DNA from 2 places in the Dactylosporangium sp. NPDC000555 genome. Region 2 is predicted to be linked to the other one. Evidence: riboswitches for the same ligand, from Rfam matches in the RefSeq annotation. Region 2 holds a riboswitch; the other holds the start of a gene.
The links. A riboswitch is a leader RNA that binds a small molecule or an ion and turns the genes downstream of it on or off. The one in region 2 is predicted to bind cyclic di-AMP.
Positions count from the first base shown of each region.

Region 1: another riboswitch for cyclic di-AMP. It lies ahead of ABT297_RS11740 (C39 family peptidase); the one in region 2 lies ahead of ABT297_RS05505 (hypothetical protein).

Region 1 covers NZ_JBEPDB010000013.1:132,099-142,325, reverse strand. The annotation lists gene ABT297_RS11760 (BlaI/MecI/CopY family transcriptional regulator) at 1-371, shown strand, start outside; gene ABT297_RS11755 (hypothetical protein) at 368-565, shown strand; gene ABT297_RS11750 (FMN-binding protein) at 570-1,118, opposite strand; gene ABT297_RS11745 (ferredoxin reductase family protein) at 1,145-2,536, opposite strand; gene ABT297_RS11740 (C39 family peptidase) at 2,520-3,209, opposite strand; cyclic di-AMP (ydaO/yuaA leader) riboswitch at 3,530-3,672, opposite strand; gene ABT297_RS11735 (C40 family peptidase) at 3,995-4,954, shown strand; gene ABT297_RS11730 (TetR/AcrR family transcriptional regulator) at 4,974-5,744, opposite strand; gene ABT297_RS11725 (VOC family protein) at 5,841-6,242, shown strand; gene ABT297_RS11720 (condensation domain-containing protein) at 6,261-7,652, opposite strand; gene ABT297_RS11715 (class I adenylate-forming enzyme family protein) at 7,663-9,120, shown strand; gene ABT297_RS11710 (condensation domain-containing protein) at 9,117-10,227, shown strand, end outside.
Region 2 covers NZ_JBEPDB010000005.1:13,904-24,130, reverse strand. The annotation lists partial or broken gene ABT297_RS05515 (tRNA-dihydrouridine synthase) at 1-185, shown strand, start outside; gene ABT297_RS05510 (aldo/keto reductase) at 261-1,091, opposite strand; cyclic di-AMP (ydaO/yuaA leader) riboswitch at 1,286-1,437, shown strand; gene ABT297_RS05505 (hypothetical protein) at 1,811-2,584, shown strand; gene ABT297_RS05500 (polyprenyl synthetase family protein) at 2,615-3,718, opposite strand; gene ABT297_RS05495 (SanA/YdcF family protein) at 3,930-4,706, opposite strand; gene dnaG (DNA primase) at 4,811-6,661, shown strand; gene ABT297_RS05485 (hypothetical protein) at 6,759-7,298, shown strand; gene mptB (polyprenol phosphomannose-dependent alpha 1,6 mannosyltransferase MptB) at 7,295-8,659, opposite strand; partial or broken gene ABT297_RS05475 (ATP-binding cassette domain-containing protein) at 8,715-9,010, shown strand; gene ABT297_RS05470 (AraC family transcriptional regulator) at 9,064-9,204, opposite strand; gene ABT297_RS05465 (NAD-dependent epimerase/dehydratase family protein) at 9,598-10,227, opposite strand, start outside.

The DNA of each region.
Region 1 (10,227 bases), on a different contig from region 2:
TGCGCGGGTTCGGGGAGCTGGAAGCAGCGGTGATGCGGCAGCTGTGGACGGCGGACGGGCCGGTCACGGTGCGCCACGTGCACACTGCCCTGTCCGAGGAGCGCGACCTGGCGTACACCACGGTGCTGACGGTGATGGACAAGCTGCACCGCAAGGGCTGGCTGCGCCGGAGGTTGCAGGGCCGGGCGCATCTGTACCAGCCGATGGCCACCCGGGAGCAGTACGGGGCCGGACTGATGCGCGAGGCGCTGACCGACAGCGGCGACCGGGGACAGGCGCTGCTGCACTTCGTCGGGCAGATGACGCTCGAGGAGGCGGCCGCGCTCCGGGCGGCGCTGAGCATCTATGAGCGGAAGATCGCCGGGTCGTGACCGCGCTGCTCCTGGCCGCCTACGCCGTCGTGCTGATCCTGGTGGCCGGGCCGCGGCTGGCCCGCGCCGGCTGGATGACCCGGGCGCCGGGGCTGGGGATCTTTGCCTGGCAGATGTGGTGCGCCGCCCTGCTGGGCTGCACGGTGCTGATCGGGGCGTTCGCCGCGATCGAGCAGTCACCGCTGACGCCGTAGGCCGCTATTCGCCGGGCGGGGCCTGGAAGTGGGTGGCGTCGAGTGCGGCCTGCAGGGACGTGCGATAGGCCTCGCTGGTCTGGGTCGCGCCGCTGACCGCGTCGATGTGGGCGCTCTGCGACGCCAGGGCCTGTGAACGCAGCCGCGGTACCGCGAGTGCGGTGAGCTCCCGGGAGAATCCTCCGGGGGCCTGCAGCGCGGTCACGTCGGTGATCCTGCCGCTGTCGATGCGGACCTGCACCTGAACCGGCCCCCACATTGTGCTCACGGCCGAACCGTTGGCGACGAGGACGGAGCCGGACCGGGTGACGGTGCCGGGGCTGGGCGGGGGCGGCGCACCGCCGCCGGGATCGGCACTCGACGAAGGTGACGGTTGGTTGTCGTGGTCGGGCGCATCGCCATCCGACGGCTGCGCCACGACGCCCGGGGTGCCGGCGCCCGGCGCCGCGGCCGCGGGCACCGGGCGGGCCGGGCCCATGGTCGAGGTCCGGTAGTTGAACAGCAGGGCGATCACCGCGGCGGTGCCGGCGAACCACATCGTCAGTCTGCGCATGCGAAAACGGTCCCCTCCGAGTCGGGTTACCAGGCGAAGGGCTCGAGGTGGATGCGGTCGTCGGGCACGTGCGCGTGCCGGGCCGCGCGGACCACCGCGCGCATCCACGCGTCCGGGCCGCAGACGAACACGTCGTGGTGTCTGATGCCGGGCACAATGTCGCCCAGCGCTGTCGTTTCGCCGCCCCAGCCGGCCGGCAGCCACGAGCCGTCGTCGCCGCGCGGGCCGACCAGGTACAGCACCCGCACGCCGCGCGCGTCGGCCAGGCGATCCAGTTCGTCGCGGAACAGTACGTCGGGATCGGCCCGGGCACGGTAGAGCAGCGTCGCCTCGCCCGCGGCGTAGGGCAGCTCTTCCAGCAGCGCGCGCAACGGGGTGATGCCCACGCCGGAGGCGATCATCGTGAGGCAGCGGGCGGTGCGCCGCTCGGCGGTGAGCCGGCCGTACGGCCCCTCGATGAGCACCTTGGTTCCGGGCCGCAGTTCGGCCAGGGCCCGGCTGCCGTCGCCCAGGGCCTTCACGGTGATGCGCAGCCGGTCCGGGCCGGGCGCGGCCGACAGCGAGTACGGATGGGCGCGGCTCCAGCCCCGGCCGGTCAGGAAACGCCACTGGAAGAACTGACCGGCGCGGGCCGGCAGCCGCCGCAGGCCGCGACCGCGCAGATGGATCGAGTACACCCCGGGCGCCTCGGCGACGACCTTGTCGACTTCGAGCCGGTGCCGCAGCGTGCGCCAGGCGGGCAGCCCGAGCCGGAAGACGACGACCGCGCCGGCGCAGATGCCGTAGGCGCTCCACCAGTACAGCCGGGCGGCCGGCGAGGTGGTGAAGTCGGCCCCGGTCCACAGCTGGTGCGGCAGGGCCAGGCCCACGCCGAGGTAGGCGTACAGGTGCAGCAGGTGCCACGACTCGTAGCGCAGCCGACGCCGCGCCGCGCGGATCGAGGTGACGGTGACCAGGACCAGCGCGACGGCGCCGGCGGTCGCCAGCAACATCCCGGGGTAGCCGGTGAGCAGTTCCCACGCCTGGTGCGCCAATGACACGTGGAGGGTCCAGGTGTACCCGACGGTGATCAGCACGATGTGGGCGAGCATCAGGTTGAACGACGCGAACCCGATCAGCCGGTGCCAGCGGGTCAGCCGGTCCTGGCCGTAGGCGCGTTCGATGACCGGTACCCGCGCCATCAGCAGGACCTGGACGAGCAGCAGGTCGGCCGAGAGCAGGCCGGTCAGCCGGCCGATCGATGTGGCGCCGGCGGCCAGATCGCCGAGCCCGTGCAGTCCTCCCCCGGCCGCCCACATCGCGACGACGACCAGCATGCCGGACGCCAGGGCGGGTCCCAGGAGATCCCGCCACCACGATCGTGCACCGTTGCCGGCCGGTGATCGCAGACCGTGCCGGCGCTCAATACGAGTAGCCACGCTGGGAGATCCAATCGGCCAGCTTGGGGGTGCTCACCCAGTAGGTGCCGTCGCCGCTGGGGTTGGCCGGATCGGCGATCTTCACCGTGTTGCCGTCGTCCCGGTATCCGACGAGGGTGAGGTAGTGCCCGCCCTCGTAAGCGTGGACGACACCGGCGTCGTCGGTGAGATGCCCGGCGATGTTGGCGACAATGGCCCGGCCGCTGCCGATGGTGTTCACCACGTCCGCCTGGAGCTGAGCCGCCTGGGCCGAGGTTGCCGGGTAGGCCGGGATCTCTCTGGTCTGGTACACCGTCCTGCCGTGGCCGAGCACGCTGTTGAGCGCCCGGGTGGTGTCCAGAGCCGAATCCGTCCCGCTGGTGGTCGTGCCCAGCATGGCAGCCGCCTGGTCCTGGCTGATGGCGTGACCGGCCGCCGTGAGCGCGATCCGGGTCGCGGCCGGCCCGCAGTAGTAAAAGTTGGGCTGCAACTGGAACTCGTAGTCGAGGACCTTCGTCGACGGCGCCGGCGCGGGCGCGTCATCGGTGGGCTGGTCCGCACCCTGCTCCGCCGCCGGCTGTTGGGTCGTCAGCGCCGTGCCGGCCGAAGCGGCGCCGACGGACGGCGGATCGCCGAGCCGGCCGAGCACGATGCCGGCCGCGGCGGCCGCGGCGAGCAGGGCACACGAGATCACGGCGACGCGCGGCCAACATACACGTACAGGATTCATAGCGACTCTCCAAGGCTCCGGCCCGGGGCGGCAGCATCGGTCAACGCCAGGTGCGGGATCACGCACAGGACAGCGTGTACTGCCACGCCCGCAGCGTGCTGGGCGTGTGATGGCACAAGGCTTCAGCGGTGCTCGCGAGCGGCGGTCCGAAGGCCACACACGGCAGGGCAGCGGGCCGCCCGCCGCTCAGCGGAAACCGGCTACGCCGATCGGCGTGCAGCCGAGCAAGTCCGCGGCTGGCAAAGACGTCTGCGGTGGGGGTTGCGCCGGCTGTGCACAGGCATATCTCCTTACGCATCCGCCTACCGGGTTAGCTGACGGATTCGGGCGCGAAGGTCGCCCTACCACAGGCCATCGGCCCGCGGATTCACCCCAGACTTGCGGTGGGTCCCCGGCTCGTGCATGCACGACTCAGCGGGCCCGTCCCGGCGCCACCTGTTGTGAGCACGAACCGGGTCAGGCGAGCCAAGACGTTACTCAAGGCCACCAGCCCTGCCAATGCCCGCTACCTGGAAGAAGGTTGCGCAATCGATGAGTGCCATCTCCTATCGATCATAGGAAGCAGCCTTGTGCTCGATGGGGCCAGTGCGTAAGGTCGGCTGCGGCCCGGCGCCGGCGCCGATCACCTCCGGTCGGCGCGGACGTCTGGCGCCGCCGAGTCGAGGAGCCTGTTGCACGTGCCGCCACGCCGCCCGCGACGTGTCCCTGCCTTCCGCACCTCCGGCGCCCCGGCGATGCCGCCGAGCCGGATGCCGGCTCGTATCGTCGTCGCGGTCCTCGCCGCGATCGCGTTGCTGCTGGCCGGCACCGGGACCGCGCAGGCCGAGCCGACACCGGCGGAGCTGGAAAAGCAGATCGACGACATGTGGAACCAGCTCGAACCCACCATCGAGCAGTACAACCAGGTCCACTCCCAGCTCAAGGAGAACCGGGCCAAGGCCGCAGCCCTGCAGCAACAGCTGAAGCCGCTGGAGGCCCAGGTCGACGCCGCCATGGGCCGCGTCAGCGACATCGCCGTGCAGCAGTACAAGATCGGCCGGATCACCACGCTCGACGCGCTGCTGCGCGGCAACACCCCGACCGACCTGCTGGACCAGCTCGCAACGGTCAACGCGATCGCCCGCAACCAACACGCCGAGATCCAGGGCGTCGCCGCCGCCCGGGACAAGCTCGCCGGCGACAAGCACACCCTGGACACGCTCATCGCCCAGCAGACCACGCAGGACGCCGACCTCGCGGCGAAGAAGACCCAGATCGAGGGCAAGCTCACCGAGCTGCAGAAGCTGCGCCAGCAGGTGTACGGCAGCAGCGGCGCCACCGGCACCCTCAAGCCCGTCGCCTGCCCCGTCGACTACATCGGTGGCCCCGGCGGTACCGCGGCGAAGAAAGCCTGCGACCTCATCGGCAAGCCCTACGTCTGGGGCGCGACCGGCCCCAACGGCTACGACTGCTCCGGCCTCACCCTCACCGCCTGGGCCGCCGCCGGCGTCAAGCTGCGCCACTACACCAAATGGCAGTGGGACGACACCAAGGCCGTCGCGCGCGCCGACCTGCGCCCCGGCGACCTCGTGTTCTTCCACAGCGACCTGCACCACGTGGGCATCTACGTCGGCGGCGGCTGGATGGTCCACGCCCCGACCACAGGCGACTACGTGCGCATGGCCAAACTCGAAGGCCGGCCCATCACCGGATACCGCCGACCCGGCTGACCCACACAGCGTGCCGGCCTCAGCCGGCGTTGTCGATGAGGGCGGCGAGGCCGTCGAGGGTGCGTTCGAGGCCGAAGGTCCAGGCGCGGTCGGCCTGCCACGCGCTGCCCTGCGCTTCGCCGGCGGCGGAGCCGATGCGGGCGGCGCGGGGATAGGTGTGCGGGTCGAGGGCGCGGGCGAGCACGGGTAGGTTGGCGGCCCACCAGTCGGCGTCGCTCATCGCGGTGTCGGTCGCGGCCCGGGCGGCGTCGTGGGCCGATCGGCAGTGGGACTGCACGAACCCGAGCAGGTAGGTCAGGGCGGCGTCGATGTCGACGTCGCAGAGCCCGGTGTCGTCGAACGCGGCGAGCTCGTGCTCGTACTTGGCCATCACGCCCGGTCCGAGCGGGGGGCGGCTCAGGGCGGCGACCTCGGTGAGCCAGGGGTGGGCGGTGAGCAGATCCCGGTTGGCCTCGGCCACCGCGGTGAGCCGCTCGCGCCACGGTTGCCCGGCCCACGCGGCGCGGGTCATCCGTGCGTAGCGGGCGTCCACCATCAGGTCGAGCAGCTCGGGCTTGCCGGGCACGTAGGTGTAGACCGACATCGTCGAGACCCCGACCCGCTCGGCCACCGCGCGAATGGTGACCGCGGTCAGGCCCTGCTCGTCGGCGAGCGCGAGCGCGGCGTCGACGACCTGCGTGATGGTCAGCGATCGGGCCGGCCCCTTGCGCCGCGCCGTCTCGGACGGCTCTCCCCACAGCAGGGCGAGCGTGCGGCTGGGCTCACCTGATCCGGTGCGGTTCTGGGTCACGGGAATGATTCTGCCACACTTTCATTGTACGCCGTACGGTGTACTTTGTATAATGTAACCGCGAGCGTCCCCACCGAGTCGACAGGAGCTCACCGCATGCCCATCACCGAGTCCGCCATCTCGCTCAACGTCCCCGACGTCCAGGCCTCCGCCTCCTGGGTGCGGCGGCATCTCGGGTTCACCGAGGCGATGGCTGCCGACGGGTTCTGCTCCCTGGCCCATCCCGAGGCGGGGTTCAACCTCATCTACCTGCGCACCGGGCTGCCGACGTTCAAGCCGGCGTCGGCCGCCGGCCGCGCCGATGGGCTGCTGGTCGTGTTCACCGTCGATGACATCGACGCCGACTACGCGCGGCTGCGGCAGGAGGGGGTCGAGATCGTTACTCCGATCGAGACCGAGCCATGGGGAGAGCGCTACTTCCAGACGGCCGATCCCAACGGCGTGATCTACCAGCTCGTGCAGTGGGTCTCGCCGCCCGACGCACAGCACGCCGGCTGACCCTTCGTCGCGGCGGACCTACTCGGACGCGCGCACCAGCACGTCCTCGACATGCCGGAGCATGTCGCCGGCCGCCGGCGCCCACGCCGTGTCCTCGTGACAGCCGATGGTCATCAGCGCCGCGGCCGGCCGGTGCTGGACCGACAGGATGTACCGCGACCCGCCGGGCCGGTCGGGCTGTTCGGTGATCCGGTCCTGCACGGCTGGATCAGTGAACGGGATGGCCTCGGCGCCGAGTGAACGGCTGTTCGCCGCGCTGCCCACGATGGATGCGTCGATGTAGTTGAATCGCGCCATGGCCGCGCCCGTCTCGGCCAGTCCGCCGAGGACTTCGCCGCTGATCGCCACGGCCCGCGCCGGGTCGATGTTGGCGAAGCGGTGGCCATGCAACTGGTTGCTGGCCGTGGCGGCCAGTCGCGCGGCCAGGTCGCCGGTCCCCGGCACGAGGACGGGCACCGGCATGACCGCCTTGCGAACCGACGCCTGCGTGCCCGCCGACAGCCGGTTCGCGGCGAGTGAACGGATGCCGGCGCACGGCGAACCCTCGATGAGGCTGATCGCCGAGCCGAACGCGGTCAGGTAGACCGCCGATACCGGCATGCCGGTGCGGGTGGCGACGGTCTGTGCGGCTCGGGCGGCGCGCGCCGAGGCAAGCCACCGGGACTGGAGCACCGGTTCCGCCGGCGCCGTCCCGCCGCTCGGGCGCCAGCCGGACAGCCCGTCGCGCAGCGCGCCCAGCTGGCGCCGCCAGTACGCCTCGGCACGCTCGGCATAGGCCCGGCCCGGTTCGGACATCTCCCACTCGGCCGTTTCCACGGGCTGCTCCGGCACGGGCTGGCCGTCGAACGCCGGATGTCCGCTCATGCGACTGCGCAAGGCCTGCAAGAAGTCGCTGCGGAGCACCCGCATGCCCCATCCGTCGACCGCGGTGTGGTCGACGACGATGCCGATCCGCTGCGCGGTGCCGGCGGCGACCTCCAGCACGAAGAGCACCGGCTGTTGCTCCCCGAGCCGGAACGCCGTGGCCGTGGCCGCCGCGATCGCCTGGTCCGCTTCCGGACCGGCAGGCGCGACGCGCACCACCTCGCCGAGCCGCTCCGCCGCCGGGAGAACGTGCTGCTCGCGACGGCCCGGGTCGGTCGTGGGCAGGAGGGTCCGCAGCCCCTCGTGCCGATCGAGCAGGTCACCGACCGCCGCCAGCACGACACCCAGCGGTGCGCCGGCGCCGTTGACCACGCTCGTGAAGTTCGTTGCGTACGACCACGGCGAGTCCGCGTCGATGCCGACGTCCATGAACCACTCACGCTGCGCGCATGTCAGCGGCCCACGTCGAGTCGAGTTCATTCCCGTTCCCGTCCAGTTTCTAAAGTCTATTGATGAGAATATTGCAGGCCGACTCTGATCATGCAACCCTGTTGCCGTGGCTGTGCATGCGGCTCCGACAACGGTTCCACGCCTCCTCGCCGACCGATCCACCTCGGAGCCGGACCGCGAGGCACTGGTCGTTGACGGCATCGGCTCCTTGACGTTCGGCTCCTGGCAGCGCCGTGCGGCCGACCTCGCCGAGCGGCTGCGGCAGCGCGGCGTCGCGCCAGGCGATCGCGTCGGCCTGCGGTTCGGATCCGCCGAATGGCTCGACTACGCGGTCGCGTACGTGGCGGTGCAACGCCTGGGCGCGGTCGCCGTGCCGATCTCCGACGACGCGGCACCCGCCGAACTGGCGCACGTGCTCGCCGACTGCGGTGCCGCCGGGCTTGTGCACGCGGGCGGCGCGCCCGGCTGGCCCGGCGGATGGACCCACGCCGTCGACGACGGCGCCGGCTCGCGATGCGGCGAGGACCGGTCCACACCGCACGGTCTGGCCCAGATCCTGTACACGTCCGGCACGACGGCACGGCCCAAGGGCGTCGCCGCGAGCCACGCCAACGTCACGTACTCCTCAGGCGCCCGGCACCGGCCGTTCCGTCACTCGCGCCACCTGTTGCACGCGTTCGCGATCGGCACGAACGCGGCCCAGATCATGCTGATGAACGCGCTGCTCGCCCACCCCGCCGTGGTGACGCTGCCGCGGTTCACACCGTTGCGCTTCGCCCGCGCCATCGCACGCTGGTCCGCCGGCACGGTGTTCGTGGTCCCGGCCATGGCCATGGAGCTGCTCACCGTGGCCGAGGGCCATGACCTGAGCAGCGTGCGGCTGCTCGGGTCGGCCGCCGCGCCGCTGCCGGCGCCGGTCGCCGCCCGCCTCGTGGCCGCGTTCCCGAACGCGACGATCGTCAACTACTACACCTCGACCGAGGCCGCCCCGGCGCAGACCGCCATGACGTACGACCCGGAGCGCCCGGACAGCGTGGGCCGGCCGATCGCCGGCGGCGGCGTACGCGTCCTCGACGACGCCGGGCAACCCTGCGCGCCCGGCGAGATCGGCGCCGTCTGGATGCGCTCGCCCGCCCCGACACGCACGTACTTCGGCGACGCGGCGACCAGCGCCGCCGCGTTCCAGGACGGCTGGGTCCGGATGGGCGACATCGGCCACGTGGACGCCGACGGCTATCTGTACCTCGTCGAGCGGGACGGCGACCTGGTCAAGACCGGCGCCCACCGGGTGTCGACGCTCCAGATCGAGGCGGCCATCCACGAGCATCCGGCGGTAGCCGACGCCGCCGTTGTCGGGCTGCCGCACGAGGTGCTCGGCGTCGAGCTGGCCGCCGCGATCGTAATCGGCGGCGATGCGGCGCTGACCCCGCAGGCGCTACGGGCGTTCCTCGCCGACCGCCTCGCGCCACACGAGATCCCCTCCCGCGTCCACGTCATGGACAAGCTACCGCGCAACCGCGGCGGCAAGGTCGACAAACGATCCCTGCGAAGGAGCCTGACATGATCCAGGCATCCGCGGTTCAGCACGGCATGTGGGTCGCCGTGTCCAGCGCCGCCCCAACCGCTTACCACATGCCGCTGGTCGTCACGTTCGCTCACGATCCGGATGTCGCGCTCCTGGCCAAGTCCTGCGCGGCCGTGGTCGAACGGCATGCGCTGCTGTCCAGCGCGATCGTCGACCGCGACGGCGTCGCCTACCTCACGCGGGCCTGCGCCCCCGGGCTGCGCGTGGCCGGGCCGGACGAGTCGGTCGACGAGGAGATCGCGCGACCGTTCGACCTCGCCGAAGGGCCGCTGGTCCGGTTCGCACTGTTCGGCCGGACGCTGATGATCACGGCGCACCATCTGGTCTTCGACGGACACTCCAAGGAGGTGCTGCTGCGCGAACTGGCCGCCTTCTACGCGGGTGAGATCCCGGCTCCGCTGCCCCGCACCGCCGCGGACGAGCTTGCCGCCGACACGGCACGGCTGGCCGAGGGCCGGACCGCGGCGGCTGAGTACTGGTCCGGCCGGTGGGCGGAGCCGCTGCCCGTGGTCGTCGGCGACCACGTCCTCACCGGGCGCCACCACGGGGCCGGGCAGGTGCACGCGTTCGAGCCGCCCGTACCCGACCTACCCGGGCTGACCCGGTTCGAGACGCTGCTGGCCGCGATCCACGCGACGATCAGCGGGTACGGCAACCCGCGCGTCACGACCGGCGTCGACCTGTCCACCCGGGAGCCCGGTCTGGTCGGCACCATCGGCTCGTACGCGACCGAACTTCCTGTCGACTCACAGCCCGACCCGGACTCCTCGTTCGCGCAGTTCGCCGCCGAGTTGCGAGCCGCGCTCCGCGCGATGTACCCGCACCGGTCGGTGCCGCTGGCCCGTGCGGTGCGCCGGCTGCGGCCGCACGCCGCGGTGGCGCCCGTGTCCGTCAGCTACCGCCGGGGCGGCGCCGCGCCACGATTCGACGGCGTACCGGCGGACGTCGACTGGCTGGCATTCGCCGGCAGCGTGCGCGGCGACCTGCAACTTCAGGCAGTCGACGACGGCACGACAGTCACCGCGAGGCTGCGCTACTCGGCCGCGGCGGCGCCGGTCGCCGCACGGTTGGCCGAGGACTTGTGCG
Region 2 (10,227 bases):
CCCGCTGCGGCGGCGGCTCGGCCCTGGTGGCGTGGGTGGCGCTGCACGCCCGCATGGCCGCGCAGCGCCACTCGGGCGAGGCCGACTGGTCCGCGATCGCCGCGCTCAAGCAGGCCCTGGACATCCCGGTCCTGGGTAACGTCGACGTCTGGGCTACCGGCTGTGACGGCGTGGCCATCGGCCGCGCTGCCGGGCCGCCCTCATGTACCGCCACGCCGAGGGGCGAGGCTCACGAACCGACCAGGGGCGGGCGGATCACGCTAGAACTCCTCCCAGGTGCGGGGGTCCTGCTTGACCGGGACGCCGGTGTCGAGGGCGTCGATCGCGGCCATGCCGCCGGCGGTCAGCTCGAAGCCGAACAGGTCGGCGTTGGTGCGCTGGCGGTCCGGGCTGCCGGAGTGCGGGACCACGGTGACATCGCGTTGCAGCAGCCAGCGCAGCACGATCTGGGCGCTGGTGACGCCGAGCCGGCCGGCGATCGCCGTCACCGACGGGTGGTCGAGGATGCCGGTGTTGCGCTCCAGCGGGCTCCACGCCTGGACCACGGTGCCGGTCCGCTGTACCGCGGCGACGAGCTCCGGCCGCGGATGCGAGGGAGAGACCTGCAGCTGGTCGACGGCCGGCTGGATGCCGGTCTCGGCCACGACGGCGTCGAGGTGCTCCGGCAGGAAGTTCGACACGCCCAGCGAGCGGATCAGGCCCTCGCGCCGCAGCTCGGCCATCTCGGCGTACGACTCCACATAGCGACCGACCGCGGGCAGCGGCCAGTGGATCAGGTAGAGGTCGACGTACTCCAGGCCGAGGCGCTCCAGCGAGCGCTCCAGCCCGGCCCGGGTGGAGCCGCGGCCCTGGTCGCTGCCGCGCAGCTTGGTCGTGACGAAGAGCTCGGCGCGGGGCAGGCCCGACTCGCGCACGGCGGCGCCGACGGCATCCTCGTTGTCGTACGACGCTGCGGTGTCGATCAGGCGGTAGCCGGACCCGATCGCGGCGAGGATCGCGTCCGTGGCGCGGCGGCCCTTGAGCGGGTAGGTGCCGTAGCCGACGACGGGCATGTCGAGGCCGGAGTTCAGCTTCACCGACGGGATGCTCATGCCCCAACACTAGGCCCGGCTCGTAGGAGGGCGACGGACAAGATGACAGGCCGGGTGACAGCGCTCGGTGAGCATACCGGTGCATCGGGTGGGATCCCGGTGCTGTGGTTGGCCGAGGCGGAAGCCGCCCAGTATGGTCGGGTCGTCTGCTCGGTCGACGTGCGCCGATCACGGTGCCGCCGGGTGGGCGCCGTCGAGCCGCACCGCCGAGTCGCACAGCGCACCTCGGCATCGCGGGCCGGGGACCCACGCAGTCCTTGGGGTGTATCCGTGACCGAGTCACGGTAGGGCGAATCCTCCCGTCCGAACCCGTCAGCTAACCCGGTAGGCGGCACCGGAAGGAGAACTGTTCGTGCCGCATCTCCATGCTCCGACAGCGGCCGCCCGCCGCCATGCTCAAAGACGGGTGAACGCCAGGACGTAGCGCCTGGCCGCGCTCCAACGCTGATCGACGCCCAATCGTCGCGCGACACCGGCCGAGCCGGGGGGTCGCGCCGATACCACGCGCCCTCTCCCGTGCGGAGTCCCTTGCACGCCCGCTCCGGCGTGCGCTTCGCCGTGCGCTGATTCGCGCCGTATTCCCGTGCCGTCTTCTCGTGCCGTCTTTCTCGCGCCTTCTTCCCGCGCAGCCGTTCCCGCGCCGTTCCGTTTCGCGCGCTGACGCCGCGGCGCCCTGCCGTGCGCCCAGATCGCGCCGTCTTCGATGAGGAATCGCTTACGTGAAGTCACTACCGCGCCAGTTCCAGTCCAGATACCGGCTGGTCAGCCTGCCCGTGCGAACCGGGGCCGTGTCCGCCGTCGTGCTGTCCGCGACGCTGTTCGCCACGGGTTCCGCCGGCCGGCCGCCGGCCGTGCACCCGCCGGTCGCGGCCGCCGCGTCCGCTTATGCGTACGACGCGGCGCTCGTGTCGCCGTTGCTCGACGGCACCGCCGCCGTCCCGGCGGCCGAGGCGCCGCCCGCCGCGTCCGCGACCACGCCGGCCATGCCGATCATGCCGGCCGCGCCAACCACGCCAACCACGCCGACCGGGCCGACCGGGCCGGCCATGCCACAGCCACCGCGCCCGGTCGCCGGGCTCGACCAGACCCAGATGAACAACGCCGTGACGATCGTGCGGCAGGGCCGCGCCCAGGGGCTGCCCACCAGGGCACTCGTCGTCGCCGTCGCCACCGCGATGCAGGAGAGCGACCTGTACAACGTCGCCAGCCGCGCCGTGCCCGCCTCGCTGAAGCTGCCGCACGAGGGCGTCTCGCAGGACCACGACTCGGTCGGGCTGTTCCAGCAGCGCGCGAGCCAGGGCTGGGGCACCGTGCCCGAGCTCATGAACCCGGTCCACTCGGCGATGCTGTTCTACAAAGCGCTGACCCGGGTCAAGGGCTGGCAGAACATGAGCGTGACGGCCGCCGCGCAGGCGGTGCAGCGCTCGGCGTTCCCGGGGGCGTACCAGAAGCACGCCGCCCGGGCCGAAAAGGTCGTGGCGGCCATCGACTGACCGCCCGCCCGTCGCGCGCCGCCGCGGCGCTCAGCGCGGCGCGGTGGTCGCGCGGCGGGCCAGCGCGACAAGCTCGGCGACCGAGGCGGGCGACGGGGAGGCCAGGTCCAGGGCGAGCAGCGCCTGGGAGAGCAGCTCCTCGGCCTGGCGGCGGCACCAGTCGCGGGCGCCGGACTGCTCGATCGTCTTCGCCGTGCGCTCGGCGTCGGCGTCGCTGAGCCGGCCCCGGCCGTCGAACAGCCCGGTCAGCTCGTCGGCGCCGGCCGCGATCGCCGCGGCGACGGGCAGCGAGCGCCGGCGGCGGCGCAGGTCCGGGTACGCCGGCCGGCCCGGGCCGTCGTCGGCCCAGATGCCCAGCAGGTCCTCGGTGAACTGCACGGCGAGGCCCAGCCGGACGCCGAACAGGCGCAACCGCTCGACCTGGGCCGCCTCGCCGCCGCCGGCCACGGCGCCGAGCGCGCAGGCGCAGCCGAACAGCGCGCCGGTGCGCTGCTCCACCATCGCCAGGCAGTCGCGCAGCAGGTCGGTGCGCTCCTCCGCGGCGGAGTCCGGGCGGGTCTCGCGCAGCGCGAGCGAGGCGTGCTGGCCGTGCAGGAGCTCCTGCACGGTATCGCCCAGGATGCGCATCATGACCCGGTCCGGCCCCGGCTGTCCGGAGCGCTGCCGCAGCCGGCCCGGCGCGATGTGCGTGGGGTCACCGGTGGCCACGACGTCGAACGCGAGCGCCAGCAGGGCCTCGCCGCCCAGCGCCGCCGGCTGGGTGCCGACCACGCTCCACGCGGCCCCGTCGGAGCGCCCGTCGACCAGGTCGCGGCGGATCGCCGCCCAGTGGTGCATGAGCTCGACGGCGACGGCGGAGGGCACCGCGTCGTGCGGGTCGCCGCCGACCGCTGCCGCGCACACCAGGGTGAGCGCGCTGCGCAGCGACGCGCCCGGCGCGTCACGGCCGGAGTGCCAGCCCAGCTGCAGCTCGGCGACCTCGCGGGACGGCTCGGGCAGCCGGTCGATCGCCGCGCGCAGCGGCGGGCCGACGAGGCCGCCGGACCAGCGCAGGACGTCGTCCGTGGTCCGTAGCACGATCACCATCAGCCGCGCCACCCAACCCGTCTCACCGGGCGCCCCATGCGCACGCACGCCGTCACCGGACTCGCACCACCCATCGCATCGCACCTGACAGATCTGGCCGCGTCGATGCGGCGCCAAGGACCTGGTCAAGTATGCCGAAGCGACCGGCCGCGCACGGCGAAAACGGCGATGGCGGGCGGATGTGGCGAGGACGGTTGCCGCCCGTCTGGTGCGTGTCGCGCGAAGTTCCGCGTGTCGTCCCGCATCGGCACGCCGTCCACTATGGAGCGTGTGCGGCCACCGCCTGCCGGAGTGCCGGATCCGGCGTGGACCCCACGGCCGGCGGCCGGTGCCGGAACACGTCCCAGGCGGCCTTCCAGCCGGCCCCGACCTCTCTGGTCCCGTTGTACCAGATCGTCACCTGCTGGCAGCCCCGGCAGCCGGCCGGCACGCCCCTCGCGTCGACGCCGACACCCCTGCAGAGGGTGACCGCACGGTACAGATGCGCGTCCTGACTGACCAGGAGCGCGCGGTCGACGCCGTACACGTCGTGAGCGCGCCGGCACGTGTCGTAGGTGTCCAGTCCGTACGGGTCGAGCACCAGCCGAGCCGGGTCCACACCCCGCGCCGCGAGGTAGTCGCGCATCACCTCGACCTCGTTGCCGGAGCCGCCGTGCGCGTCGCCGGAGATCAGCAGCACCTTCACCTTGCCGGAGGAGATCAGCGCCGCCGCCGCGTCGAGCCGGTTGCGCAGGAACGACATCGGGTCCTTGCCGCCGTTCTCGAGCTGGGCGCCGAACACGATCGCCACGTCCGCCGCCGGGGCGCGATCGGCCGGGACGACCCGGCCGGAGGCTCCGGCGCGGATCCAGGCCGTCGGCACGAGCACCAGGGCGGCCAGGAGGACGGCGGCGACCGTCAGGCGGAGCAGGGCGCGCCGGCGGCGGCGCCGGTCGTCGGGCAGGCGCCCGGAGAGCCCAAGCGTGGCGATCATCACCCAGCGCCGGCGGTACCACGGGGCGACAAGCGGCCGTTGCGGCCCGGACTCGATCGGCATGGGCGCAGCATGGCACGGCCCGGCGACTCGCCGCCGTCCCGCGAGTCGTAAATTGTCGGTGCCACGAGGCAGGATGTAGGCGTCGGACCGGTGGGAGGTGGGGGTTGGCCGGCAAGATCAAGGACGAGGACATCGCCCTGGTCCGGGAGCGCACGTCGATCGAGGACGTGATCTCCGAGCATGTCACGCTGCGCTCGGCGGGCGGTGGCAACCTCAAGGGCCTGTGCCCGTTCCACGACGAGAAGACCGCCTCGTTCAACGTCTCGCCCACCCGGAACGTGTATTTCTGCCACGGCTGCGGCGCCGGCGGCGACGCCATCAAGTTCCTGATGGACCACGACCACCTGAGCTTCGTCGAGTCGGTCGAGCGGCTCGCCGCGCGGGCCGGGCTGCAGCTGCGATTCGTCGAGGCCGGCAGCGCCCCGATCCGCCCCGCCGGGCAGAAGCAGCGGCTGATCGCCGCGCACGCCGAGGCCGCCCGGTTCTACGCCGAGCGGCTCGGCACGCCCGGTGCCCGCCCCGCCCGCGAGTTCCTGGCCCAGCGCGGGTTCAGCAAGGAGGCCGCCGAGCGCTACGGGTGCGGGTTCGCCCCCGACGGCTGGGACCACCTGAGCAAGCACCTGCGCCAGAAGGGTTACTCCGCGCAGGAGCTGACCACCGCCGGCCTGTCCCGCGAGGGGCGCTCCGGCGGGCTCATCGACCGGTTCCGCCGCCGGCTGGTGTGGCCGATCAAGGACATCTCCGGCGACGTGATCGGTTTCGGCGCGCGGCGGCTGTTCGACGACGACGACGGCCCGAAGTATCTCAACACGCCCGAGACGCCGCTGTACAAGAAGTCGCACGTGCTGTACGGCATCGACCAGGCCAAACGGGAGATCGCCAAGCAGAGCCGGGTCGTCATCGTCGAGGGCTACACCGACGTGATGGCGTGCCACCTCGCCGGGGTGCCGGTGGCGGTCGCGACCTGTGGCACCGCGTTCGGCGCCGACCACATCTCGGTGCTGCGCCGGCTGCTGCTGGACGCCGACGGCTACGGCGGCGAGATCATCTTCACGTTCGACGGCGACGCGGCCGGGCAGAAGGCGGCGCTGCGCGCGTTCGAGGACGATCAGCGCTTCGTCGCCCAGACGTTCATCGCGGTCGGCCCCGACGGCATGGACCCCTGCGACCTGCGCCTGGCCAAGGGCGATGTGGCCGTACGCGACCTGGTCGCCGATCGCCAGCCGCTGCTCGACTTCGCGCTGCGCTCGGTGATCCAGCGCTTCGACCTCGACACCGCCGAGGGCCGCGTCGGCGCGCTGCGGGCGACCGCGCCCCTGGTCGCCAAGATCAAGGACCGCACGCTGCGGCCGGAGTATGCTCGCAAGCTCGCCGGCGACCTCGGCATGGAGCTCGAGACCGTGCAGCGCGCGGTCAACGCGGCCGCCAAGGGCGTCGCCGACCCCGTGCCCGCCCAGCAGCAGCGGCGCATCCTGGCCCCCGACAGCGCTGAGGCGCTGGTCGAGCGGGAGGCGCTCAAGCTGGCGCTGCAGCAGCCGGCGCTGGCCGGCCCGATGTTCGACGCGGTCGGCGCCGACATGTACACGCATCCGATGTATTCGGTCCTGCGCGCCGCGGTCGCCGAGGCGGGCGGCGCGTCCAGCGGCAGCGCCGGCGCGGTGTGGATCGAACAGGTCCGCGAGGCGTGTCTCGACCTGGCCGCCGGCGCGCTGGTCGCGGAGCTGGCGGTGGAGCCGCTGCGCCTGGATGGCGAGCCGGACCCGCGCTACGTCGAGGCGACGATCAACCGCCTCCAGCTGATGGCGCTCAACCGGACCATCGCCGAGCTCAAGTCCAAGCTGCAGCGCATCAACCCGGTGAGCAACGCCGAGGACCACCTGCGGCTGTTCAGCGAGCTGGTGTCGCTGGAGCAGCACGCCCGGGCGCTGCGGGATCGCGGCGCGAGCCGCTGGTGACGCCGGGCCGGCGCCCTCCGGGGACCGCCGCGGCGCTTCCGGTGCCGCCGCGAGCCGCCGTTGGGTCCGAAATGTCCGATCGAAAGGTTAAGACGTGTTGGGCTTTCTGAAGCGGCGGCGGCTGCCCGCCGACAAGCGCCCCAAGCTCGGCCCCGACGAGCGCGTGGTCGCCTGGGCCGGCGCCACCGGCGACAACGTCGTGGTGGCGACGAACCACGGCCTGTGGCTGCCCGGCGTCGAGCAGCGCCTGAGCTGGCACGAGATCCACAGGGCCACCTGGTCGGGCCGCCAGCTCGCCGTGGTCGCGGCGCGCGAGCTGCCGGTCGGCGACGAGGAGTACGCCGTGATGGCCGACCTGCCGCCGCTGGTCCTCACCCTGCTCGACCCCGACAGGGTGCCCGACCAGGTCCGGGTGCGGGTCAACAAGTCGATCGCGCACACCTCGCACCACCCGCTCGACGAGATCACCGGCGTGCGGGGCGGCGTGCGGGTCGTGGGGCGGCGCGTCCCCGGCGTCAACGGGCTGTGCTGGACGGTCCGCTACGACGAGGGCGTCGACCCGGCGGCGACGGGTGTGGCCGAGCAGACGCACGAGCTGGTCGCCTGGGCGAGATCCAGCATCGGTACCGCCCCTTAGGGCTTGCTCGCCGCCGGCACTCGGCGACGGGATCGGAACAGGCGCACGAGCACCGCGACGACCAGGGCCACGTCGAGGAACGCGCCCGGCAGCTTGGTCTTCGTGGCCAGGCCCAGGCTGTCCGGCAGGGTCAGGAACGGCAGCGCCACGACCGCGACGTGCACGCCGGTGCGCAGCCTGCCGGTCAGGTGCGTGCCGGCGAGCACCGCGATGCCGGCGAGCGCGTACCAGGCGTAGAACACCGGCCCGAGCACGGCCGTGACCAGCAGCGCCACGCCCGCGGCGGTGAGCACCGGGTCGGCGGCCTCCGCCGGCGTGCGGCGCGCCGTGCGCAGCGCCCGCCACCAGAGGTACAGCAGGATCGCGGCGAGGGCGGCGAACCCGAGCGCGCGGGCCACGGCCACCGCGGTGTCGAACGCCGCCGGCCGGCCCGCCGCGCGCAGTACGTAGCCGGTGGCCATGCCCACCCCGGTCGGGATCGACAGCCACTGCTTGAGCTCGGCGGTCGAGCCAAGCGCCCGGACGAAGCCGAGGCCGTGGCCGGTCGCGGCGGCGAGCACGGCGTACGTCAGCAGCATCACCCCCGTGAAGCTCACCGGTGCGCGGCGGCACGGCCCGTTGCCGCGGAACAGCACGAGCAGCACCGCGAAGGGCGCGGCGACCACGGCGGTGACCTTCACGGCAGCGGCGAGCCCGAAGGCGGCGCCGGACAGCCCCGACCGGCCGCGGGTGGCGAACGCGAAGCCGGCCAGCACGAAGCCGGCGAGCAGGATGTCGTTGTGCACGCCGGAGACGACGTGGATCAGCACGAGCGGGCTGGCGGCCAGCGCGGCGTTACCGTCGGTGAGGCGGTGCGCCGCCGCCACGCACAGCACCAGCCCGAGCACCGCGACCAGGCGGAACAGGCCGACGGCGACGACGAGGTGGCCGTGCGCGAGCCAGGCGGCGCCGCCGGAGATCGCGAACCACAGCGGGCCGTAGGGGGTCGGGGTGTCGCGCCACAGCGGCGGTACGTCGGACAGCCAGGTGCAGGGCAGCGCCGACGGACCGTGCTCGTACAGGTTGAACCCGGCATTGAAGAGCTGGCCCTGGCAGGCGTACGCGTACACGTCAAGCGCGCCCATGGGCGGCGCGACCAGCAGCGGAACGCTCCAGATCGCCGCGGTGACGAGCAGCTCGCGGGCGCCGGTGGCGTCGCGCAGGGCCCACCAGGCCCGGGCCAACAGGGCCAGGCCGACGAACCAGACGCAGACGCCGGTCACCCACGCGGCGTCGTGGGGTAACGGCTTGCCGGCCAGGAAACCGCTGGCGGCCAGCAGGGTTGTCGCGGCCAGCCCGAGCCAGCGCGGGTTGAGGCGCACGGAGGCATCGTAATGAGCGTTCAGAATTGTCGTACCCCGGGGCTATGGTCGGGCCGTGGTGAACAACGGGGCATTGATCGCGGCGACCGCGCTGGTCAAGCGGTTCGATGATTTCACGGCGGTCGATGGGATCGACGTGCGGGTGGCGGCCGGCGAGGCATTCGGGTTCCTGGGCCCCAACGGCGCGGGCAAGTCCTCCACGATGCGGATGATCGGGTGCGTGTCGCGCCCGACGAGCGGATCGCTGCGCATCCTCGGCCTCGGCGCGGCGCGGCGCGGGACGGCCCCGCGATCCGGGCGCGGCTGGGAGTCGACCTCGTCGTCGATGAACCGCAGCAGCGAGTTCACGAACCTCGCCTTGCGTTCGGGGGGTGCCGCTGTCCCAGCCGGATGGCTGGAAGTGCTCAGCCCGATATCGGGGTACGGCCATCGTGACCACCTCCGTCGACCTGCATGTACTGGCGGTAGTCGCCGGGAGTGAGACCCACGTACTGGCGGAACAGACGGGTGGCGTGGGAGCGGGAGTGCCAGCCCACTCTCTGCATCGCGGCCGTCACGGTCAGGTCGCTCTCTCGCAAAATGCTTCGCCAGGGCCTCCGCACGGATCATGGTCAAGAACGCCAGCGGGGTCTTGCCATAAGCCTCCACGAACACGCTCCCCAGCCGAGACGGGGACAGGTGCACCTCGGCCGCGAGATACTCCAACGTCCAATGCCGGGACGGATGCTCCCGCAACAGAGCCGCCGCACGGCGGGCTTCAACCCGCTGAACAGGAACGCCGATCCGTCGCGGACGACGATGATCTTCACGCAGTCATACGCCACCGGCCTCACAGCACGATGAACCGTCGAGGTACGGGCAACGAGCGGAGACCATTGCGGAGGCTCGTTGTGCACAGGACGGGAGATGTTCCACGAACCGAGATGGGTGAGCAGTTCTCACAGAAGGTTCTCGCGCAGAGCGTGATGCACAGTGGGGACGGTGGCGCGGAATCCGAGGGCTCGGGCGGTGGCACCGTCGAGTCGTCCGCCCCACGGATTCGCCAGGGGTGCTGCCGAGGGTTCGATGGGCTGATCGACGAGGGCGGCGATTTCGTAGGCGGTCAGCGGGGCGTCGTCCACGATGTTGACGACGTGTCCATCGGTTGCGCCGGTGAGGGCGAGTAGGACGGCGGTGGCGATGTCGCGTTGGTGAACCAGGTGCAGCGCGTGCGCAGGATGCCAGTTCCAGAGCCCGAACAGGCGTGGCGCGTTCTGGAGGTGCTGGTCGCCGTCGCCGTAGACGAACCCGAGCCGCAGCACGCTCCACGTCAACCCGCTCGCCTGTACCTCCCGTTCGGCGAGGATCTTGCTCGCCGGGTACGGCGCGACGGGCGCAAGGTCGTCGTCTTCCCGTCCGGGACGGGGCAGATCATCGGGGTAGACCAGGCTCGTGCTCGCCAGCACGAAGCGCGCGTCGGGCGCGTGAGTGCGGGTGGCGGCGAGCAGGTTGCGGGTGCCTTCGACATTGATCCGCTGGATCGCCTCGGCGTCGGGGCTGCGCAGCAGCGCGGCCAGGTGCACGACGGT